Regions from separate parts of the Streptomyces sp. Root1310 genome, predicted to be linked through region 1. Evidence: riboswitches for the same ligand, from Rfam matches in the RefSeq annotation. Region 1 holds a riboswitch; each other region holds the start of a gene.
What was found. Region 1 has a riboswitch for S-adenosylmethionine ahead of thrC (threonine synthase). Riboswitches for the same ligand answer to the same signal wherever they lie in the genome.

Region 2: another riboswitch for S-adenosylmethionine. It lies ahead of ASD48_RS02060 (aminotransferase class V-fold PLP-dependent enzyme); the one in region 1 lies ahead of thrC (threonine synthase).
Region 3: another riboswitch for S-adenosylmethionine. It lies ahead of ASD48_RS26560 (amino acid ABC transporter permease); the one in region 1 lies ahead of thrC (threonine synthase).
Region 4: another riboswitch for S-adenosylmethionine. It lies ahead of ASD48_RS46110 (putative leader peptide); the one in region 1 lies ahead of thrC (threonine synthase).

The regions. Positions count from the first base shown of each region.
Region 1 covers NZ_LMEQ01000001.1:2,082,219-2,087,341, forward strand. Annotated here, with positions in the region: gene groL (chaperonin GroEL) at 1-803, opposite strand, end outside; gene ASD48_RS08990 (cold-shock protein) at 1,182-1,388, opposite strand; gene ASD48_RS08995 (MoaD/ThiS family protein) at 1,842-2,117, opposite strand; gene thrC (threonine synthase) at 2,252-3,553, opposite strand; SAM riboswitch class I at 3,572-3,737, opposite strand; gene ASD48_RS09005 (glucosyl-3-phosphoglycerate synthase) at 3,908-4,852, shown strand; gene ASD48_RS09010 (trehalose-6-phosphate synthase) at 4,969-5,123, shown strand, end outside.
Region 2 covers NZ_LMEQ01000001.1:447,137-452,259, forward strand. Annotated here, with positions in the region: gene ASD48_RS02050 (rhomboid family intramembrane serine protease) at 1-17, shown strand, start outside; gene ASD48_RS02055 (Lrp/AsnC ligand binding domain-containing protein) at 14-295, shown strand; gene ASD48_RS02060 (aminotransferase class V-fold PLP-dependent enzyme) at 376-1,737, opposite strand; SAM riboswitch class IV at 1,918-2,034, opposite strand; gene trpD (anthranilate phosphoribosyltransferase) at 2,114-3,178, opposite strand; gene ASD48_RS02070 (cytochrome bc complex cytochrome b subunit) at 3,350-4,996, opposite strand; gene ASD48_RS02075 (Rieske 2Fe-2S domain-containing protein) at 4,993-5,123, opposite strand, start outside.
Region 3 covers NZ_LMEQ01000023.1:559,224-564,346, reverse strand. Annotated here, with positions in the region: gene ASD48_RS26565 (glutathione S-transferase C-terminal domain-containing protein) at 306-1,202, shown strand; SAM riboswitch class IV at 1,269-1,388, shown strand; gene ASD48_RS26560 (amino acid ABC transporter permease) at 1,785-2,765, shown strand; gene ASD48_RS26555 (amino acid ABC transporter ATP-binding protein) at 2,762-3,565, shown strand; gene ASD48_RS26550 (transporter substrate-binding domain-containing protein) at 3,664-4,686, shown strand; gene ASD48_RS26545 (GNAT family N-acetyltransferase) at 4,845-5,123, shown strand, end outside.
Region 4 covers NZ_LMEQ01000034.1:164,545-169,667, reverse strand. Annotated here, with positions in the region: gene ASD48_RS39075 (ABC transporter substrate-binding protein) at 1-569, opposite strand, end outside; gene ASD48_RS46110 (putative leader peptide) at 777-908, opposite strand; SAM riboswitch class IV at 927-1,036, opposite strand; gene ASD48_RS39070 (SAM-dependent methyltransferase) at 1,203-2,018, opposite strand; gene ASD48_RS39065 (AAA family ATPase) at 2,237-2,773, shown strand; gene ASD48_RS39060 (ATP-binding protein) at 3,071-3,511, shown strand; gene ASD48_RS39055 (PP2C family protein-serine/threonine phosphatase) at 3,554-4,861, opposite strand.

The sequences.
Region 1 (5,123 bases):
GTGCCGCGGATCTTGTTGACGACCAGCGTCGACAGAGCCTCGCCCTCGACGTCCTCGGCGATGATCAGCAGCGGCTTGCCGCCCTGCATGACCTTCTCGAGGAGCGGCAGCAGGTCCTTGACGTTGGCGATCTTGGAGTTCGCGATCAGGATGTACGGGTCGTCGAGGACGGCCTCCATACGCTCCATGTCGGTGGCGAAGTACGCCGAGATGTAGCCCTTGTCGAAGCGCATACCCTCGGTGAGCTCCAGCTCCAGACCGAAGGTCTGGGACTCCTCGACGGTGATGACGCCTTCCTTGCCGACCTTGTCCATCGCCTCGGCGATGAGCTCGCCGATCTGGGTGTCGGCGGCGGAGATGGAGGCCGTGGAAGCGATCTGCTCCTTGGTCTCGACATCCTTGGCCTGCTCGAGCAGGGCACCGGAGACGGCCTCGACGGCCTTCTCGATACCGCGCTTGAGGGCCATCGGGTTGGCGCCGGCGGCTACGTTGCGCAGGCCTTCCTTGACCAGGGCCTGGGCGAGGACGGTCGCGGTGGTCGTACCGTCACCGGCGACGTCGTCCGTCTTCTTGGCGACTTCCTTGACCAGCTCGGCGCCGATCTTCTCGTACGGGTCCTCGAGCTCGATCTCCTTGGCGATGGAAACACCATCGTTGGTGATCGTGGGTGCGCCCCACTTCTTCTCGAGGACGACGTTGCGGCCCTTGGGGCCGAGCGTCACCTTCACGGCGTCCGCGAGCTGGTTCATGCCGCGCTCGAGGCCGCGCCGTGCCTCCTCGTCGAACGCGATGATCTTGGCCATGTGAAGTGGTCCTCCCGGACTGGGGTGGATTGCTCCGGACCGCGCTGGCGCCCGCGACGGACGGCTCGCCGGCCTCGTGGTTCCTTGCCCCACCTGGCCTGCGGGCCTCACCGACCCGGTCCTCGTTGTCACTCTCACCTTCAGAGTGCTAACGCCAATGATTAGCACTCGACCCATGAGAGTGCAAGCGCCTCCGCCGGACCCGTGCCCTTCCGGACACCCTTCGCGACCGTCTCACCGACGCCCCGCCGACGTCCCACCGACGCCCCACCGGCGTCCCGCGGAAGCCCCCGGACAGACCGAAGGGCTCGCCCCCCGTGGGAGTGCGAGCCCTTCGTCAGTTGTACAGAAGAACGACGCTTTCAGTCGGCGCGTGCTTCAGCCGGTCGCGAGCCGGACCATGTCCGCCTGCGGCCCCTTCTGACCCTGCGAGATCTCGAAATCGACCCGCTGACCCTCTTCCAGGGTGCGGTAGCCGTCCATCTGAATCGCGCTGTAGTGGACGAAAACATCCGCACCACCGTCGACCGCGATGAAGCCGTACCCCTTCTCCGCGTTGAACCATTTGACGGTGCCCTGAGCCATGCCTAACTCCCCTATTACTGGCCCTTGCACGGATCCACACTTCGCGGATCCGGGTCAGACCTCACCCCCCGGTTGGCTTGGGGGCGTGCGCCGGAACGCGTCGACCGCGGCTGAATGTATCTGTCCAACTGCCGTCTGCAACAGGTCAGTCGGACGAGAATTCCGGACGCGCGGGATCCGGAATGTGGCGAGAATTCGCCTGAATTAAGGGCAAGTCGGGCCCTGCATAAGCCGCAAAAGCCACGAAAGAGGCGCACACATTGGCTGCTTCTTGTCGGGCGCGGAGCAGAAAGCAAAGACTCCGGATCCGATGATCCGGACCGGGTTCCCCAACTGTACCGCGCTCAACCACACTGAATTGCCCCCTCCGCTTCTATCGCGGAGAGGGCAATTCGATGAACGCTCGGTAATCACTGTTACCGACGGTTACTACCGATGGGTACTGAACTACGGTCAGCCACCCGCGACGGCCGGGATGATCGAGACGCCGGCGCCGTCCGGGGTCGCCGTCTCCAGACCCTGCTCGAAGCGGACGTCGTCGTCGTTCACGTACACGTTGACGAACCGGCGCAGCTTCCCCTGGTCGTCCAGGACCCGGGCGGCGATGCCGGTGTGGTTCCTCTCCAGGTCGGCGATGACCTCACCGAGGGTCGCCCCCTCGGCCTTCACCTCGGCCTGGCCGCCGGTGTAGGTGCGCAGGATGGTGGGGATGCGGACGTTGACGCTCATGTCTGGTGATCTCCGGTCGGGTAGTCGGCCTCAGGGACGCGGGGCTGTCTGGATCGTGCGACCGCCGCCGCCTGGGCGCGGCCGGACCACGCCCGCCCGCGGCGCACATACGGACTCGTGGCGGAGCGCCCCGCTCATGACGCGAGGCCGGCCTCTCGGAAGGACTCGAGGTTCGGGCGGATGGTCGCGGTCAGCCCGGTGCCGGCCACCGCGTCCAGGGTCTTCAGTCCGTCGCCCGTGTTGAGGACGACGGTCGTCTTCGACGGGTCGAGAAGACCGTTCTCGATCAGCTTGCGCGTCACGCCCACCGTCACCCCGCCCGCGGTCTCGGCGAAGATGCCCTCGGTCCGCGCCAGCAGCTTGATCGCGTCGACGATCTGCTCGTCGTTCACGTCCTCCACCGCGCCGCCGGTGCGCCGGGCGATGTCGAGGACGTAGGGACCGTCCGCCGGGTTGCCGATGGCCAGCGACTTGGCGATGGTGTCCGGCTTCTGGGGACGGACCACGTCGTGCCCGGCCTTGTAGGCCACCGACACCGGGGAGCAGCCCTCGGCCTGCGCACCGAAGATCTTGTACGGCTTGTCCTCGACCAGCCCGAGCCTGATCAGCTCCTGCAGGCCCTTGTCGATCTTCGTGAGCTGGGAGCCGGAGGCGATCGGCACGACCAGCTGGTCCGGCAGCCGCCAGCCGAGCTGCTCGCAGATCTCGTACGCCAGCGTCTTGGAACCCTCGGCGTAGTACGGCCGCAGGTTGACGTTGACGAAGCCCCAGCCCTCGCCCGCCGAGTCGCCGATGAGCTCGGAGCAGAAGCGGTTGACGTCGTCGTAGTTGCCCTCGATGCCGACGAGCTCGCCGCCGTAGATCGCGGCCATGACGACCTTGCCCTGCTCCAGGTCGTGCGGGATGAACACGCAGGACCGGAAGCCCGCCCGGGCGGCGGCGGCGCCGACGGCACCGGCCAGGTTGCCCGTGGAGGAGCAGGAGAGGGTGGTGAAGCCGAACGCGCGGGCTGCCTCGATGGCCTGGGCGACGACCCGGTCCTTGAAGGAGTGCGTCGGGTTGCCGGAGTCGTCCTTGACGAAGAGCTTGCCGGCGTCGACGCCCAGTTCACGGGCGAGGTTGTCGGCCTGGACGAGCTTGGTCCACCCGGGGTTGATGTTGGGCTTGTCGGCCACGTCCGCCGGGACCGGCAGCAGCGGCGCGTAGCGCCAGATGTTCGCGGGCCCCGCCTCGATGCGCTTGCGGAGCTCCTCCGTGTCGTAGGAGGAGAAGTCGTAGGCGATCTCGAGCGGGCCGAAACACTCCTCGCAGGCGAAGACCGGGCCGAGGGGCACGCGGTGGCCGCACTCGCGGCAGCTCAGCGCCGCGGCCGGACCGAGGTCGACAGCAGAGGACGTCGTAGAGTCGGTGGTGCTTGCAACAGTCTGCGCAGCCATGTGAGGCGAGGCCCTTTCTCCTCATCTTCCTCACGACGCATCTCGCCGTGAGACGGATTTGGCACCTTCCCGAGCCGGGAGCCTCGCGGAGCGGTCACCACGTGGATCGGTGATCGTTACGAGACCGGCTGGAGGGTTGCCGGGGCTTCATCGGGCCGTATCCCTCTGCCCCTCTGGATGAGCGGTATGAAGTTGTGAACGGGAGGCGACCTCGGACATGCGATGGTCATCCGCGTTGCTCAAGACTGTAACCGAAGGCCAGGACAGTTGAGATAGTCGTCCGAACCGCGAGATGGATCACACGGTCACCTCCCGTGCACCCGGTGTGATCACGACAGTGAGGAGCCGCAGACTGTGCTTCGAGAAACTGAGCGCTGGCTGGCCACCCGCTCCTGGTCCGTCACCGATCGTCCGCTCCACCGGATCCTGGCCGCGAAGCGTGCCACGAACCAGTCGGTGTCCGTCGTCCTGCCCGCGCTGAACGAGGAGGAGACGGTCGGTGACATCGTCGCGGTCATCCGTCACGACCTCATGCACCAGGTCCCGCTCGTCGACGAGATCGTCGTCGTCGACTCGGGATCGACCGACCGTACGTCCGAGGTGGCCGCGGCGGCCGGCGCGCGGGTCGTCCACCGGGACGACATCCTGCCGCGGATACCGGCCGTGCCCGGCAAGGGCGAGGTCCTGTGGCGCTCCCTGCTGGTCACCACCGGAGACATCGTCTGTTTCATCGACGCCGATCTGAGGGAGTTCTCCTCGGACTTCGTCACGGGGATCGTCGGCCCGCTGCTCACCGACCCCGGGGTGGACCTGGTCAAGGGCATGTACGACCGTCCGCTGGGCGGCGCGGCCGGCCAGGGCGGCCGGGTCACCGAGCTCATGGCCCGCCCGCTGCTCAACATGCACTGGCCGCAGCTGGCCGGGTTCGTGCAGCCGCTCGGCGGCGAGTACGCGGCCCGCCGGAGTCTGCTGGAGCAGCTGCCCTTCCCCGTCGGCTACGGCGTGGAGCTGGGCATGCTGGTGGACGCCCTGCACCTGGTGGGCCTGGACGCCCTCGCCCAGGTCGACATCGGCGTGCGCAAGCACCGTCACCAGGACGGACAGGCGCTGGGCCGGATGGCGGCGGCCATCTACCGCACCGCCCAGCTGCGGCTGGCCCGCGGGCACCTGATCCGCCCGTCCCTGACCCAGTTCGAACGGAGCGCGGACGGCTTCGAGCCGCGCACGTACTCCGTGGACACCGAGGAACGGCCGCCGATGGCGGAGATCGCGGAGTACGCGACCCGCAAGGTCGCGTGAGCGCCGGACGGGCCGTATACGGCAGGGCGCCGGCACCGGCGACACGGCCGGATACGGCCCGTCCACGCAGCGCGACCGTACGTTTGAGCGTTTCCCGACCGGGCTAGGTTGGGCGTATGGCTTCCACGCACGACACTGCCGCCCGGGCCGCCGAGGTGCTGGTCGCGTCCAACCGCGGTCCGGTCTCCTACGAGGTGGGCGAGGACGGCTCGCTGCACGCGAAACGCGGCGGCGGCGGGCTGGTCTCCGGCCTGTCGGCCATCGGCCCCGA
Region 2 (5,123 bases), 1.6 Mb from region 1:
GAGAGAACCAGCCGTGATCACCGCGATCGTCCTCATCAAGACCAGCGTGGACCGGATTCCCGAGATCGCGGAGCGGATCGCTTCGCTGGACTCCGTCAGCGAGGTCTTCTCCGTCACCGGGACGTACGACCTGATCGCCATGGTGCGGGTCAAGGAGCACGAGGACCTGGCGGAGGTCATCCCGGGCAGCATCAGCAAGATCCCCGGAGTGGAGGGCACGGACACGCACGTCGCCTTCCGCACCTACTCGCAGCACGACCTGGAGGCGGCGTTCGCGATCGGTCTGGACTCCTGACCGGCCGGCCACCTGACCCGCCGGCCACCTGACCCGCCGGACCCCCGACCGGCTGAACACCGCCTCCGGCGGACCGTCGCTCAGACCGCGGGCACGCAGCGGCCGTCCTCCGTCCGGTACTGCCACCGCGCGCCCTCGCTCACCAGTTCGCGCACGGCGTTCACGAAGCGCTCCACATGCTCGTCCGGGGTGCCCGCGCCGAAGCTCACCCGGATCGCGTTGAGGGACTTCTCGCCGGGAGCCGCCTCGGGGGCGCCGCACTCGCCCTGGGTCTGCGGGTCGCCGCCGAGCAGGGTACGGACCAGCGGGTGGGCGCAGAAGAGCCCGTCGCGGACCCCGATGCCGTACTCGGCGGAGAGGGCGGCCGCGAAGTGGGAGCTGTTCCAGCCCTCGACGACGAAGGAGATCACGCCGACCCGCGGCGCGTCGTCCCCGAACAGCGACAGCACCTTCACCTGCGGGACCGCGGCCAGACCGGCCCGCACCTTCGCGATCAGGTACTCCTCCCGGGCGACCAGGCTGTCGAAGCCCGCCTCGGTGAGGGCCTTGCACGCCGAGGCGATGGAGTAGGCGCCGATCACGTTCGGGGAGCCGGCCTCGTGGCGGGCGGCGCTCTCGTGCCACTCCACGTCCACTCCCCCGTCCTCGCGCCGCGTGACCTTGCGGCTGGCGCCGCCGCCGGCCAGGTACGGGTCGGCCGCCACCAGCCAGTCGGCACGGCCGGCCAGCACGCCGGAGCCGAAGGGCGCGTACAGCTTGTGGCCGGAGAAGGCGACCCAGTCGACGTCGAGCTCCTGGACGGAGACCGGGTGGTGCGGGGCCAGCTGGGCCGCGTCCAGGACGATCCGGGCGCCGTGCGCGTGCGCGGCGGCCGCCAGCTCGCGTACCGGCCACAGCTCGCCGGTGACGTTCGAGGCGCCGGTGACGCAGACCAGGGCCGGGCCGTACGGCTCCCGGTCGGCGAGGGCCCGCTCCAGCGTCTCGACGGCCTGGCGCGGGGTGCGCGGGGCGTCCAGGTAGGTGACCCGGGCGTCCTGCCAGGGCAGCAGCGAGGCGTGGTGCTCGGTCTCGAAGACGAAGACCTGGCAGCCGGCGGGGAGCGCCCGCGCCAGCAGGTTGAGGGAGTCCGTCGTCGAGCGGGTGAAGACCAGCTGGTCGTCGGGGCGGCAGTCCAGGAACTCGGCCACCGTCGTGCGGGCGTTCTCGAAGAGGTCCGTGGACAGCTGCGAGAGGTAGCCGGCACCCCGGTGGACGCTGCCGTAGTACGGGGCGTAGGCCGCCACGTCGTCCCAGACGCGCTGGAGGGCGGGGGCGCTGGCCGCGTAGTCGAGCGCCGCGTAGGTGACCTCGCCACCCGTCACGAGCGGGACCGTGACATCCCCGCCGAGAACGGGCAGCTGTGCACAAACGGTACGGGTGGCGGCAGCAGTGGAGACAGACATGGCGAACTCCCGTGAGAGGCAAGGGGGAACCGCCGTGCGAGCGGACATGGCTCGAGCACGGAGGAAGGTGAAAGGGGTATGCGGAGGCGGGGCTCTACGCCCTATCGCATTCGCTTGCTCACGGAAGACTCCCTCGAACGACCAGGACCCCTGGCGGTACTCACTCAGAAGAGTGCGAGGGGTCCGCGCTTGCCGTAGACCTCGCTGCCTACGACCTGGTCTTCACCCGGGGCACCCCGCCACGGACGGAGGGTTGCCGGACAGTCGGCCGGGGCCTCATGACTGTCACTCATGACCTGATACAGGAACCTACGTGAAGTGATCGCCGTCCCGCAACCCGTGTCCGGATCGCGGGACGACAGTCAGCGGTGGGGCGTCACGCCCGGGTGGCTGCGACCCAGCGGTCCAGCGCCCGCTTGGCCGCACCCGAGTCGATCGACTCGGCCGCCCTGTCCATGCCCTCGCGCAGTTGCCCGGCAAGGGACCCGGAGCCCGGGTCCAGGGCCACCAGCGCCGCCGCCGAGTTCAGCAGCACGGCGTCCCGCACCGGGCCCGTCTCGCCCTCCAGAAGGCGGCGGGCGACCTCCGCGTTGTACGAGGGGTCCCCGCCCCGCAGAGCCTCGACCGGGACCAGCTCGAGCCCGACGTCACGCGGGTCGAACGTCTCCTCGGTGACCTTGCCGTCGCGGACGACCCACACATGGGACGTGGCCGTCGTGGTCAGCTCGTCGAGCCCGTCGTCGCCCCGGAAGACCAGGGACGAGTTGCCGCGCTCGGCGAAGACGCCCGCGACGACCGGCGCCATCCGCGGGTCCGCGACCCCGACCGCCTGGGCCCGCACCTTGGCGGGGTTGGTCAGCGGGCCGAGCACGTTGAACACCGTGCGGATCCCCAACTGGCCGCGCGCGGCGCCCACATGACGCAGCGCCGGGTGGAACTTGATCGCGAAGCAGAAGGTGATCCCGGCCTCCTGGGCCACCTCGGCCACCCGCCGCGGGGTCAGCTCCAGATTGACGCCGAGCTTCTCCAGGACGTCGGAGGCGCCGGACGCGGAGGACGCCGCCCGGTTGCCGTGCTTGACGACCGTGGCGCCCGAGCCGGCCACGACGATCGCCGACATCGTGGAGATGTTGACCGTCTTCGCACCGTCGCCGCCGGTGCCGACGATGTCGACGGTCCGTCCGGGCACCTCGATCAGGTTGGCGTGCTCGTACATCGCCCGGACGAGCCCGTTGATCTCCGCGACGGTCTCGCCCTTGGCCCGCAGCGCCACCACGAACCCGGCGATCTGCGCGTCGGTCGCCTCGCCGCGCATGATCCGGTCCAGCGCCCAGAAGGTGGCGTCGGCGTCCTGGTCGCGGCCGTACAGCAGACCGTTCAGCACCTCGGGCCAGGAACGGCCCGCCGCGATGTCGCCTCCAGCGGGGGTCACAGCGCTCATAGCCGCTCCTGCGTGTGTCGTCGTGTACGTCGAGTGTGTCGAGTACGTCGTGTGCCGTCGTGCGCCTCGTGACAAGGTGCACCCCACCCTATCCAGCCCGTGGGCACGGCAAAGGGCCCCGTCCGAAGACCGGACGGGGCCCTTTCCTGCGGCGTGGCGACGCCTCAGCGATCAGTGGTGGCCGTGGCCGCTCGTGATCTCCTTGTACTCCTCCACGGTGGGCTTCGGAATCTGCTGATCCTCACCGAAGTACGCCCCGCTGATCTTGGCGCGGAGCTTCTCCGTGCCCTTCACCTTGCGCTCGACGCCGTTCTCGTCGACGGCGGCGCCGATCGCGGCCGGCTCGTACTGCTCGTGCGCCGTGAGGGTGTGCAGCTGCTCCTGGCTGAGCGGCTCGTGGATCTCGATGAACTCACCGTGCGGCAGGCGCTTGATGGTGCCGGTCTCGCGACCGTGCAGCACCTTGTCCCGGTCCCGGCGCTGGAGGCCGAGGCAGATCCGCTTGGTGGCGATGTACGCGATGACCGGTCCGGCGATGAAGAAGATCCGGACGAACCAGGTGATCGAGTTGATCGACAGGTGGAGGTGGGTGGCCCACAGGTCGTTGCCACCGCCGACCAGCATGATCATGTACATCGTGACCCAGGCGACACCCAGCGCGGTGCGCGTCGGGGCGTTGCGCGGCCGGTCCAGGATGTGGTGCTCGCGCTTGTCGCCCGTGACCCACGACTCGATGAAGGGGTACAGCGCGAGGATCGCGAGGAGAACACCGAACAGCACCAGCGGGATGAACACGCCCAGGACCAGGGTGTGGCCCCAGATGTTGATCTCCCAGCCCGGCATGAAGCGGATCAGACCCTCGGCGAAGCCCATGTACCAGTCGGGCTGGGCGCCGGTCGACACCTGGTCCGGACGGTAGGGGCCCATGGCCCAGATCGGGTTGATCTGCGCGATGCCCGCGATGACCCCGATGACACCGAAGACCAGGAAGAAGAAGCCTCCGGCCTTGGCCATGTACACCGGCAGCAGCGGCATGCCGACGACGTTCTTGTTGCTCTTGCCGGGGCCCGCGAACTGCGTGTGCTTGTGGTAGAAGACCAGGATCAGGTGGCCGACCACCAGCCCGAGCATGATGCCCGGCAGCAGCAGGATGTGGATCGAGTAGAACCGCGCCACGAAGTCGTGGCCCGGGAACTCCCCGCCGAACAGGAACATCGAGATGTAGGTGCCGACGATCGGCATCGACAGGATCGCGCCCTGGGTGAAGCGGACACCGGTGCCGGAGAGCAGGTCGTCCGGGAGCGAGTAACCGGTGAAACCGGTGAACATGCCGAGGACGAACAGCAGGAAGCCGAACAGCCAGTTGATCTCACGCGGCTTGCGGAACGCGCCCGTGAAGAACACCCGCATCATGTGCACGAACATGCCGGCGAGGAAGATCAGCGCCGCCCAGTGGTGGATCTGCCGGATGAGCAGACCGCCGCGCACGTCGAAGGAGATGTGCAGGGTCGAGCTGAACGCCTCGGACATCAGCTGTCCCTGGAGCGGGACGTAGCTGCCGTGGTACTCCACCTCGTTCATCGACGGGTGGAAGAACAGCGTCAGGTACACACCCGTGAGGATGATGATGATGAAGCTGTAGAGGCAGATCTCACCCAGCATGAACGACCAGTGGTCGGGGAAGATCTTGCGCATGTTGGCCTTGGCCAGGGAGTAGATCCCCAGCCGGCCGTCGGCCCAGTCGGCGATCCGCTCGCCCGCCGGAGCCTTCCCGCGTTCACGGGACTCGTTGCTCTCGAGGTTCTCGTTCGTGCTCATCCGCGCTCCCAGAAAGCAGGACCGACGGGCTCTTCGAAGTCGCCGAGCGCCTCGAGATAGCCCTCGTCGTTCACACCGATGCGCAGCTGCGGCAGGGCGTGGCCGGCGGGACCGAAGATCACTCGGG
Region 3 (5,123 bases), on a different contig from region 1:
CTGGAGCCGACCACCGGCCGAGCGGGCCGCACGGCGTGGTCGTCACCCCTTCTCACCTCCCGCCGTCACATCGACCTGAAGCGCGTCTGCAGCGCCATCAGGTTCCGGGACTGAGCCGGGCCCGTCCCCGCGCCGAACCGCACCGGCGGTGTCCCGCGGACGCGGCCGCACCCGGCACGTGCGGACGAGGTCCGCGAGGTACGTACCTCCGTGCCTCCCGTACCTCCGTACCTCCCGCACCTCCCTCTTCGACGTCGCATCCGCCGCGCGCACGTCCCTCGTGCGTCCCGCCCCCGGGGAGAGTCATGTCCTTCACACCACTGGCCGCCCACCCGTCCACCCGGCCCACCGCCGCCTTCCGGGGCCGGATCGGCCGGGACGCGCGCAGCGGCCACTACGCGGTGCCGCGCCGCTACCGCCTCCATCTGGCGGCGGCCGACCCCGACTGTCTGCGCATCGCCGTCACCCACAGCCTCCTCGGCCTGGACAAGGCCTGCCCGGTCACCTTCCTGCCCGCCGTCCCGGACTGCCCCGACGGAGGTCACTCGGCGCTGCGTCCGCTGTACGACGCCAGCGCGCACCGGTACACCGGCCCCGCCCTCGCGCCCGTGCTCAGCGACGACTGGTCCGGGCGCATCGTGAGCAGCCACGGCCCCGACATCGCCCGGGACCTGGCCCGGCACTTCGGCGGCGGCCGGCCCACCCTGTACCCGTGCGGCGCGGAGTCGCAGATCGAGGCCGTGGAGCGGATGTGCGCCCAGGGCATCGAGGAGGCCGCCCAGCGCGCCGGAGCGGCCGACGCCGAGGAGGCGGAGCGCACCGCCGCCCTCGACACGTTGCTCACCACACTCGGGGTGCTGGAGCGAGGGCTCGGTGCCCACGAGCACCTGATCAGCGATCAGATCACGGCAGCAGACGTCGAGTTGTGGGTCGCCCTGGTCCAACTCGACACCGTGCACCGCTACCACCTGGACGCGGCCGCCGTGCACCGCATCGCCGACCACCCCGCGCTGTGGGCCTACGCCCGTCGGCTGGCCGCCCGCCCGGCCTTCGGCGCCCACCTCGACCTGGACGCCATCGCCCGCCGTCACCACGCCCGTTGCCAGGGCCTGGAGGCCGCCGGCGCCGCCGTCCAGATCCTGGACTGGGAGACCCACGCGGAAGCCGGTTCGGTGGTCCGACCGCAGGTCAACCGGCCCTGAACCGGTCCACCCACCGGACAACCGTTGACATTCGTTCGGGCAACTGTCTTACTTACGGCCCAGAACGGTCATGAGCGTCAGCGACAAGCCCTGGCTAGCTGACCGGCAACCCTCGCTCCGCGGTGGGGTGCCCCAGGTGACGACCGGACCGACGTTTCGGTAATGACGTATCGGTAAGCGCGAGGGCCCCTCGGGGGCCGGAACAGTGATGGTGACGGACATGTACGCAGCTCATCGGACGGCGCCCCGTCGCCCCCGGGGCTGCGTACGGCCGTACCTCGACATCCTCGTCGCCAACCGCGCCGTCGACCTCCTGCGCGTGAACAGCGCACTGTGTACCGCACCGGGCCGTGCCCGCTGTCGGGGCTGAACGAACCCCTCGCACCGCAGCCCCGCCTCCGCGTTCCTGACGAACACCGCCCGAGCGGTGTGCCGTTGTCCGCCCCACCCCGGTCTCCTGTACGCATCCGTGCGCCATGCCCTGTTCGCGCCCGCGGAGCGGTCCCCGCCGCCCCGCACAAGCGCGTCCGGCCACGCACGTCCGCCGTGACCCGGGGTGTCCGACTCCCGCCGGAGCCCCTCATGAGTGAACCCCCAGGCGCCGTGACCCTCGCCGAACCCGCACCCGCCCTCGACGTCCCGTCGGAGAAGCTCACCGCCCAGCGCGTCCAGCCGCTGCGCAAGCCCGGCCGCTGGATCGCCACCGCCGTGGCCCTGGTCCTGGTGGCGCAGTTCACGCACGGACTGATCTCCAACCCCTTCTACCAGTGGGACCGCTTCGGCTACTGGTTCCTGCGGCCGGTCATCCTCGACGGACTGCTGATCACCCTGGAAGTGGCCGCCTACAGCGCGGTGCTGGGCCTGCTGGGCGGCATCCTGCTCGCCCTCGCCCGGCTCTCGAAGAGCCCGGTGCTGCGCGCGGTCAGCTGGATCTACGTGTGGGCGCTGCGCTCCATCCCGCTGATCGTGGTGCTGCTCTTCCTCTACAACTTCAGCGCCCTGTACCAGACTTTGAGTGTCGGGGTGCCCTTCGGCCCGGCGTTCTTCCGCTTCGACGAGTCCCGGCTGGCCACCGACATGGTGATCGCCGTCGTCGGCCTCAGTCTCAACGAGGCGGCCTACGCCGCCGAAGTGGTCCGCGGCGGCATCCTCTCCGTCGACCAGGGCCAGCACGAGGCGGCCGCCGCGCTCGGCCTGCCCAAGCGCTACCAGTTCTGGAAGATCGTCTTCCCGCAGGCCTTGCGATCGATCACACCGAACTACGTCAACCAGCTGATCGGCCTGGTCAAGTCCACCTCACTGGTCTTCTACGTGTCCCTGCTCGACCTGTTCGGCACCGCGCAGACCATGGGGGCCACCTACCCCGGCGACATCGTGCCGCTGCTGCTGGTCGTCACCGTCTGGTACCTGATCCTGACCAGCCTCGTCTCCGTCGTCCAGTTCTACGTCGAGCGGTACTACGCCCGGGGCGCCACGCGGTCCCTGCCGCCGACGCCGCTTCAGAAACTGCGGACCGGTCTCACCGACCTGCGGGCCCGCATCCGCCGGGAGGCCGCCGTATGACCACCGAGACCGTGCAGAGCACCGGCACCGCCGGGATCGTGCCCGCCGCCGTCGAGGTGCACGACGTGCACAAGTGGTACGGCGCCCACCGGGTCCTGGACGGTGTGAGCCTGACCGTGCGGCCCGGCGAGGTCACCGTGATCCTCGGCCCGTCCGGCTCCGGCAAGTCCACCCTGCTGCGGGTCGTCAACCACCTGGAGAAGCCCGAGATCGGCTATGTCAGCATCAACGGCGAGCTGATCGGCGTCCGCCGCAACGGCGACCGGCTGCGCGAGCTGAGCGAAAGGGCCATCCTGGCCCAGCGCGGCCGGATCGGCTTCGTCTTCCAGAACTTCAACCTCTTCCCGCACCTGACCGTCCTCGACAACGTCGCCGCCGCGCCGGTCGCCACCGGGCGGCTCGCCAAGCCCGCGGCCCTGGAACTGGCCCGGGAACTCCTGGACCGGGTGGGCCTCGCCGACAAGGCCGGCGCCTATCCCCGGCAGCTGTCCGGCGGCCAGCAGCAGCGTGTAGCCATCGCCCGCGCCCTCGCGCTGCGCCCCGGCGTCATCCTCTTCGACGAGCCCACCTCCGCCCTCGACCCCGAGCTCGTGGGCGAGGTCCTCGCCGTCATCAAGGACCTGGCGACCAGCGGCACCACCCTCGTCATCGTCACCCACGAGGTCGGCTTCGCCCGCGAGGTCGCCGACCGGGTCGTCTTCATCGACGACGGGAAGATCGTCGAGCAGGGCCCGCCGGGGGAGGTCCTCGAAAATCCGCGGCACGAGCGGACCCGGGACTTCCTCAGCAAGGTGCTCTGACACCGAAGAGCCCCACCCTCCCCCCCCACAGCTCCACCACGCCACCTCCCCCCCGCCACCACCCTCTCGCCCAGTCACACCAGTCACAAAGGACGCCCATGTCTGCCCACTTCACCCGACGCAGCCTGATTCGCGGCATCACCGTGGCGACCGCGGTCGCCACCCTCGCCACCGGGCTCGCCGCCTGCGGTGGTGACAGCGAGGCCGCCACCACGACCGGCAGCGCGGCCGGCAGCGTGACCATCGGCCGGGTGTCCAACGGCGCCGCCGAGGAGACCGCCCTGAAGGTCTCCGAGGTCAAGTCCATCAGCGCCGAACTGCCCGACGCGATCAAGAAGAGCGGCAAGCTGAACATCGGTATCGGCGCCCTGCCCTCCGGCTTCGCCCCGCTCGCCTACGTCGGTGACGACCAGAAGACCCTCACCGGCGCCGAGCCCGACCTCGGCCGTCTGGTGGCCGCGGTCCTCGGACTGAAGTCGGAGACGAAGAACTTCACCTGGGAGAACCTCTTCGTCGGCATCGACAGCGGCAAGGTCGACGTCGGCTTCTCGAACATCACCGACACCGAGGAGCGCAAGAAGAAGTACGAGTTCGCCTCCTACCGCCAGGACAACCTCGGCTGGGAGGTCAAGAAGTCCAGCACGTGGAACTTCGACGGCGACTACGAGAACCTCGCCGGTCTGACCGTCACCGTCGGCTCCGGCACCAACCAGGAGAAGATCCTCCTGGAGTGGAAGAAGAAGCTGGAGTCCGAGGGCAAGAAGCTCACCGTCAAGTACTACCCGGACCGCAACGGCATCTACCTGGCGCTCGCCAGCGGCAAGATCGACGCGTTCTTCGGACCCAACCCCGGCATCGCCTACAACGTCTCGCAGACGGCGGGCAAGGCCAACGCCACCCGCAACGCGGGCACCTTCTCCGGCGCCGGTGAGTCGCTCCAGGGCCTGATCGCCGCCACCGCCAAGAAGGACAGCGGTCTCGCCAAGCCGGTCGCGGACGCCATCAACTACCTGATCGAGCACGGTCAGTACGCCAAGTGGCTGGCGGCCTACAACCTCTCCAACGAGGCCGTCGCCAAGTCCGAGATCAACCCGCCCGGTCTGCCGCTGGACAATTCCTGACTGTTCGTCACCACCGCGCTGACGCATACAGGTTGAGTCAGGCACGACAGCAACGACAGCAACGACAGGTACGACAGGTACGACAGGTACGACAGGCACGACAGCAACGACAGGTACGACAGGCACGACAGCAACGACTGGAAGGGAACTGCGCCTCCGTGACCACCCCGATCGACCTCCGCGGAGGCGGAGCTCCGGCCGACATCCACCCGCACCCCCTCGACAACGCCGTGTGGGCCGCGCTCGGCGGCCCGCACGCCCACCTCGCCGACCGCGTCGGCCGTGCCGCCCGCTACCCGGCCGACGTCTACGACTTCGCCGCCCTCGCCGACCCCGGGGACCCCGCCGCGTGGGCCGACCTTCTCACCCTCGTCGGCCCCGGAACCGCCGTACGCGTCAAGCCCGTTCCACGGGTTCCCGACGGCTGGGAGGTCGTC
Region 4 (5,123 bases), on a different contig from region 1:
GCCGACGACTCGATCCCCAGCGAGTGCGTGGCCGTGGCCTGCAGGAACTGGGCGTTGGGCTGCTTGAACCTCACCCGCACGGTGAGCGGGTCGACGGCGGTGGTGCTCTCCACGCCGCTCAGGTACCCCTGGGCGAGTGTGCCGAGGGCGCCGAGCTTGGGCACCGCGTCGAAGTTGTCCTTGACCACCTGCGCGGTGAGCGGTGTCCCGTCGCTGAAGGTCACCCCTGATCTCAGGTGGAACGTGAACGTCGTCGTGTCCGAGCTGATGTCCCAGCTCTTCGCGAGCCACGGCACGATCTTGCCGGTCTTGGGGTCCTGGTCGGTCAGGGAGTCCACGACCTGGCGCAGTGAGTAGATGGTGTCGTTGCTGCCCACCTGCTGCGGATCCACGCAGCCGGCGTCGGAACCCACCGCGAAGGTGAGGGTGCCACCCGACCTCGGGCTGCCGCCCGCGCCGCTCGCGCTGCCGCTGCCGCTGGATGAGCAGGCGCTGAGCAGAAGGCTGCCGGTCACGAGTGCGGCGAGCGCCGCCCACCGGGGGGTACGGGAATCCGGATGCGCTGTCACGGGATGGTTCTCCTACTCCAAGGTCACCGCGCACATGCCGGCGCGACACGCGGCCATGGCGATGCGCGGAGGGTGCCGGCCCCGCACGGGGCGGCACTGCTCAGAACTGTTCAGGGGGAGGGGGGCGCCGACGAGGGTGTCGACGGCGACGTCGATGACGGCGTGACCGCGCCGTGGGCGGGGGTCAGCCTGCGGTGTGGGGCGTGATCAGCCCTGACACAGACAGCTGGCGGAACGCCGCAGGTCGATGTGGCGGCGGCGGGAGAATCCGGAGAACAGAGCCGCGGTCGCGATCGAGGCGCTCAGGTTGCCGCTGTGCCGCACGCTGGTCCTCCCCATCTCAGGCCCCTGAACAGGGCCACGCGCTTGCAGAGTCGGTGACCCTGCCGGGCTTTCACCTGGAGCACCCCACCGCGGAGGAGGGTTGCCGGTCAGCTAGCCAGGGCTTGACGCTGACACTCAATGCCGGGGTCGATCTTACGGAGTACTGACATTATCCGTCAATATCGGTAGGAGAGTTGAACGGCTCCGCCGCACCCGCCGTCACCGCCGGTGCGGCGGTGACGGCGGGTGCGGCGGAGCCGTGTCCGTGCGTGCCGCCCGCCCGTCCGGTGGGGAGGGCGGCGCGGGCGGTTACGGCTTGCGGGCGAGGCCGCCGTGCTCGCCGATGACGACGGGGGCGGGGGAGGTGGACTCCGGGCGCCAGAGGGGGACCGAGACGACTCCGGGCTCGAGGAGCTCCAGGCCGTCGAAGTACGCCGTGATCTCGTCGACGGAGCGCAGGTTGTACGGGACGGCGCCGCTTTCGTTGTAGGCGTCCTGGGCCTCTTCGAAGACCGGGTCGATGCCCCGCGAACCGTCGTTGACGGAGAGGTAGCTGCCGGACGGCAGCGCCGCCATCAGCGTGGTGACGATGGACCGGGCCTGGTCGTGGTCGGCGACGTGACCCAGGATGTTGCTGAGGATGAGCGCGGTGGGGCGGCTGAAGTCCAGCGTCTCCGCGGCGCGCGCCAGGATGCGCTCCGGGTCCAGCACGTTGGCGTCGACGTAGGAGGTCGCGCCCTCCGGGGTGGAGTAGAGCAGGGCGCGGGCGTGGGCCAGGACCAGCGGGTCGTTGTCGACGTAGACGATCCTGGTCTCGGGGGCGAGACGCTGGGCTACCTCGTGGGTGTTGTCCGCGGTCGGCAGGCCGGTTCCGACGTCGAGGAACTGCCGTATGCCCGCCTCGGAGACCAGGAACGTGATGTTGCGGCGCAGGAACGCGCGGCTGCTGCGCGCGATGGTGACGATGCCGGGGAACACGGCGGTGTAGGCGTCACCGGCCTGCTCGTCGACGGGGTAGTTGTCCTTCCCGCCCAGCCAGTAGTTCCAGATGCGTGCCGAGTGCGGCACCGAGGTGTCGATCTTCTGAGGTGCCGCTGAACCGGGCGTGGTCACATGGTCGGTCATGAGGGGCGTCCGTCTTTCGGCCGAGGCGTGGGCAGTTCGAGCCACAACTTACGTCCCAACGACCCCGGCACGTACACCCGTTCACATTTTCGGTCGATTCGAACAGTGCTCTGGCGGAGGCCTCCGGGTCCACGTGCCCCTGCCGGGTGGACCGGCCGTACCGTCGGGCACGCCGTCCGCGCGGTGAAGTCGGCCGGGCCGGTAGCGTGGGCCGCGTGATGGTGGGCACCCCAGAGACCCGGCTGGTCGTCCTGCGCGGCAACAGCGCCTCGGGCAAGTCGGCGGTGGCGGCCGGTCTCCGCGAGAGGTTCGGCCGGGGCCTGGCCCTGGTCGGGCAGGACAACCTCCGCCGGGTCGTGCTGCGCGAGCACGACCGGCCCGGCGCGGCGAACATCGGGCTCATCGAGGCCGTCGCCCGCTATGCCCTGGACGCCGGTTACCACGTCGTCCTGGAGGGCATCCTCCACGCCGACCGGTACGGGCCCATGCTCGAACGACTGCGCAGGGAGCACCGCGGCCCGACCCACTGCTACTACCTTCATGTGCCGCTCGCCGAGACCCTGGTGCGTCACGCCACGAAGCCCATCGCCCACGAGGTCGCCGAGGCGGACCTGCGCGCCTGGTACCGAGAGCTCGATCTGCTGCCGGGCGGTGTCGAGACAGTCATCGGCGCCGACAGCACGCTCCCGTGGACCGTAGACCGCATCATGCTCGACACAGGCCTCGACCGGCTTCCCGCCCGGGAAAACTCCTGAGGCAACGTCACCGACGCGCACCCGACGGCGACTTACGCGAGCAACCGGAGGGATGCCGGGCGCTGGAATTATCAGGCAGTCGGTTGCAGCTTGAACTTCGTTGCGAGCATGATTACTTGTGTGAAGCGTGCTGCCGGACTCGAGCGTTCCCCCGCCAACCCCCTGACACCCACACAGGAGTTGGTCCGCTCGGGCGATCGCGGCACCGGGACCCTACGGAGCACCCCCTCCCCGTAGGTCCGTCGCTCACCGTTCCCCGCCTCAGGCTGCTGCCGCCCCCCACGGAAGGCGACCATCGTGTCCCCCCACACGACGTCCTCACCCCGGTCCTTGGACACCTGGAGTCCCGACCGGACGCACTGGATCGAACTCCCGGCACACCGCTCCAGCGTCTCGGTGGCCCGCCGCGCCATGAGCGCGCGGCTGACCGCCTGGCGGCTGCCGGGCGAGCTGTGCGCGGACACCGTGCTGCTCGTGTCCGAGCTGGCCACCAACGCCGTACGGCACACACTCGGCGCCCGTTTCCTGTGCGGCGTAGGACTCGTCACGGACGGGCGGCTGCGCCTGGAGGTGCACGATCACGACCGTACGGGACGGGGCCTGCCCCGCTGCGAGCCCGGACCGGACGACGAGGGCGGCCGCGGCCTCTTCCTCGTGGAGCAGCTCGCCGAGAACTGGGGAGTCGCCCGGTCGAGGCTCACCGGCGGCAACGCGGTGTGGGCGACCATGACGGACTGAGCGGCCCCGGGAACCCGGCACGCGCCGCCCGGGACCGGCGACTCAGCACCCGGCCGGGGTCAGTTCGGCCAGCAGCAGGGTGCGGTCGTCGGCTCCGGCCGCGCCGGACGGGGCGTGCAGGAGCCGACGGCACAGGGACGGCAGCGCGTCCTGACCGTCGCCGTCCACGGGCTCGACGGCGGCCGCCGCGTCCACGGTGCGCGCGAGGCGGCTGATCTCCTGGTCGATGTCGGCGTCGCGGGACTCCACCAGACCGTCGCTGTAGAGCACCAGCAGGGCCGGATCCGGCACGCTCAGCACGGTCTCCTCGTAGCTGCCCGCCCCGAGCCCGAGGGGCAGCCCCGCCCCGGTCAGCCTGACCGGAGCGGTGCGGCCGTCCGGGCCGCGCAACAGCGGGGGAGGGTGGCCCGCCCCCACCAGGGTGCAGGTGCGCCGCCGGGCATCCCACTCGGCGTATATGCAGGTCGCGAAGGACACGCCGGGTGAGTCGCCGGCGAGCGTGTCGAGCCGTCCTATGAGGTCGGCCGCGGGGATGTCGAGCGCCGCCAGGGTACGGACGGCGGTGCGCAGCTGGATCATCGCGACGGCGGACTCGGGACCGTGCCCCATGGCGTCCCCGACGATCAGACTGACCCGGTCGCCCGGCCGCTTCAGCACGTCGAACCAGTCACCGCCGACGAGGTTGCCCTGCCCGGCGGGCAGACAGCCGTGCGCCGTGCGGCAACCGCCGAACTCCTGCTCCGTGCCCGGCGGCAGACTGTTGCGGATCGCCAGGGAGGTCCGGCGCTCGCGCTCGTAGCGGCGCGCGTTGTCGAGGGCCACGGCGGCCCGCGCGGCCAGTGCCTCCACGGCGGCCACGTCCGCCGGGCCGAACGGCGCACGGCCCGGTCCCCGGGTGCACGTGACGAAGCCGATCGACAGGTCCCGCAGCCGCAGCGGGACGACGAGGAAGGCCGCCACGTTCAGGAGGTCGCAGACGCGGGCCTCGCCGTCCCCTGAGGCGATGAGCCGCTCGGACGTGTGCGGGTCCACCGCGTCCAGCATCTGCGCGTGCCCCGCGGTGAGCGCGCGGGCGTACGGCGTGTCCCGGGGGAAGGCGATCACCTCGCCGACCGGCAGCATGCCCTCCCAGTCCTCCCGCGCGCCGGGCCCGACACGCAGTGCCATCCGGCGTGCCTCGATCCGGGGCGCGTCCACACCGACGTGCGCGTTCTCCTCGACACGCCACCTCTCCAGCAGGTAGAGGGACGCCGCGTCGCAGAATCCGGGAGTCAGCGCGTGCACGACATGGCTGCCGGTCATCAGCAGATCCAGTTCCGAGCCGATGACGTCGGCGGCGGGGGAGAACACCGACCGACGGGGCGAGGACAGAGCGGCGCGGACGTCGTCGGTGTCGCTGCGCGGTTGGTTCCGCAGGGTGGTGCCTTTCCAGTGGGGGCCGGCCGCGCGGCGGGGGACAGGGGAGCACCGCGTGCCGTCGCAACTATATGATGGCGCGTCAAGTTACCGGGCCCGAAGCACAGTTGCCGGACCCGTTCCCCGGCCGTGGCGACGGCCCGGCCGCTCGGGGCCGACCGTTCGGGGCCGACGGGCGACTTCGCACCGCTGGGGG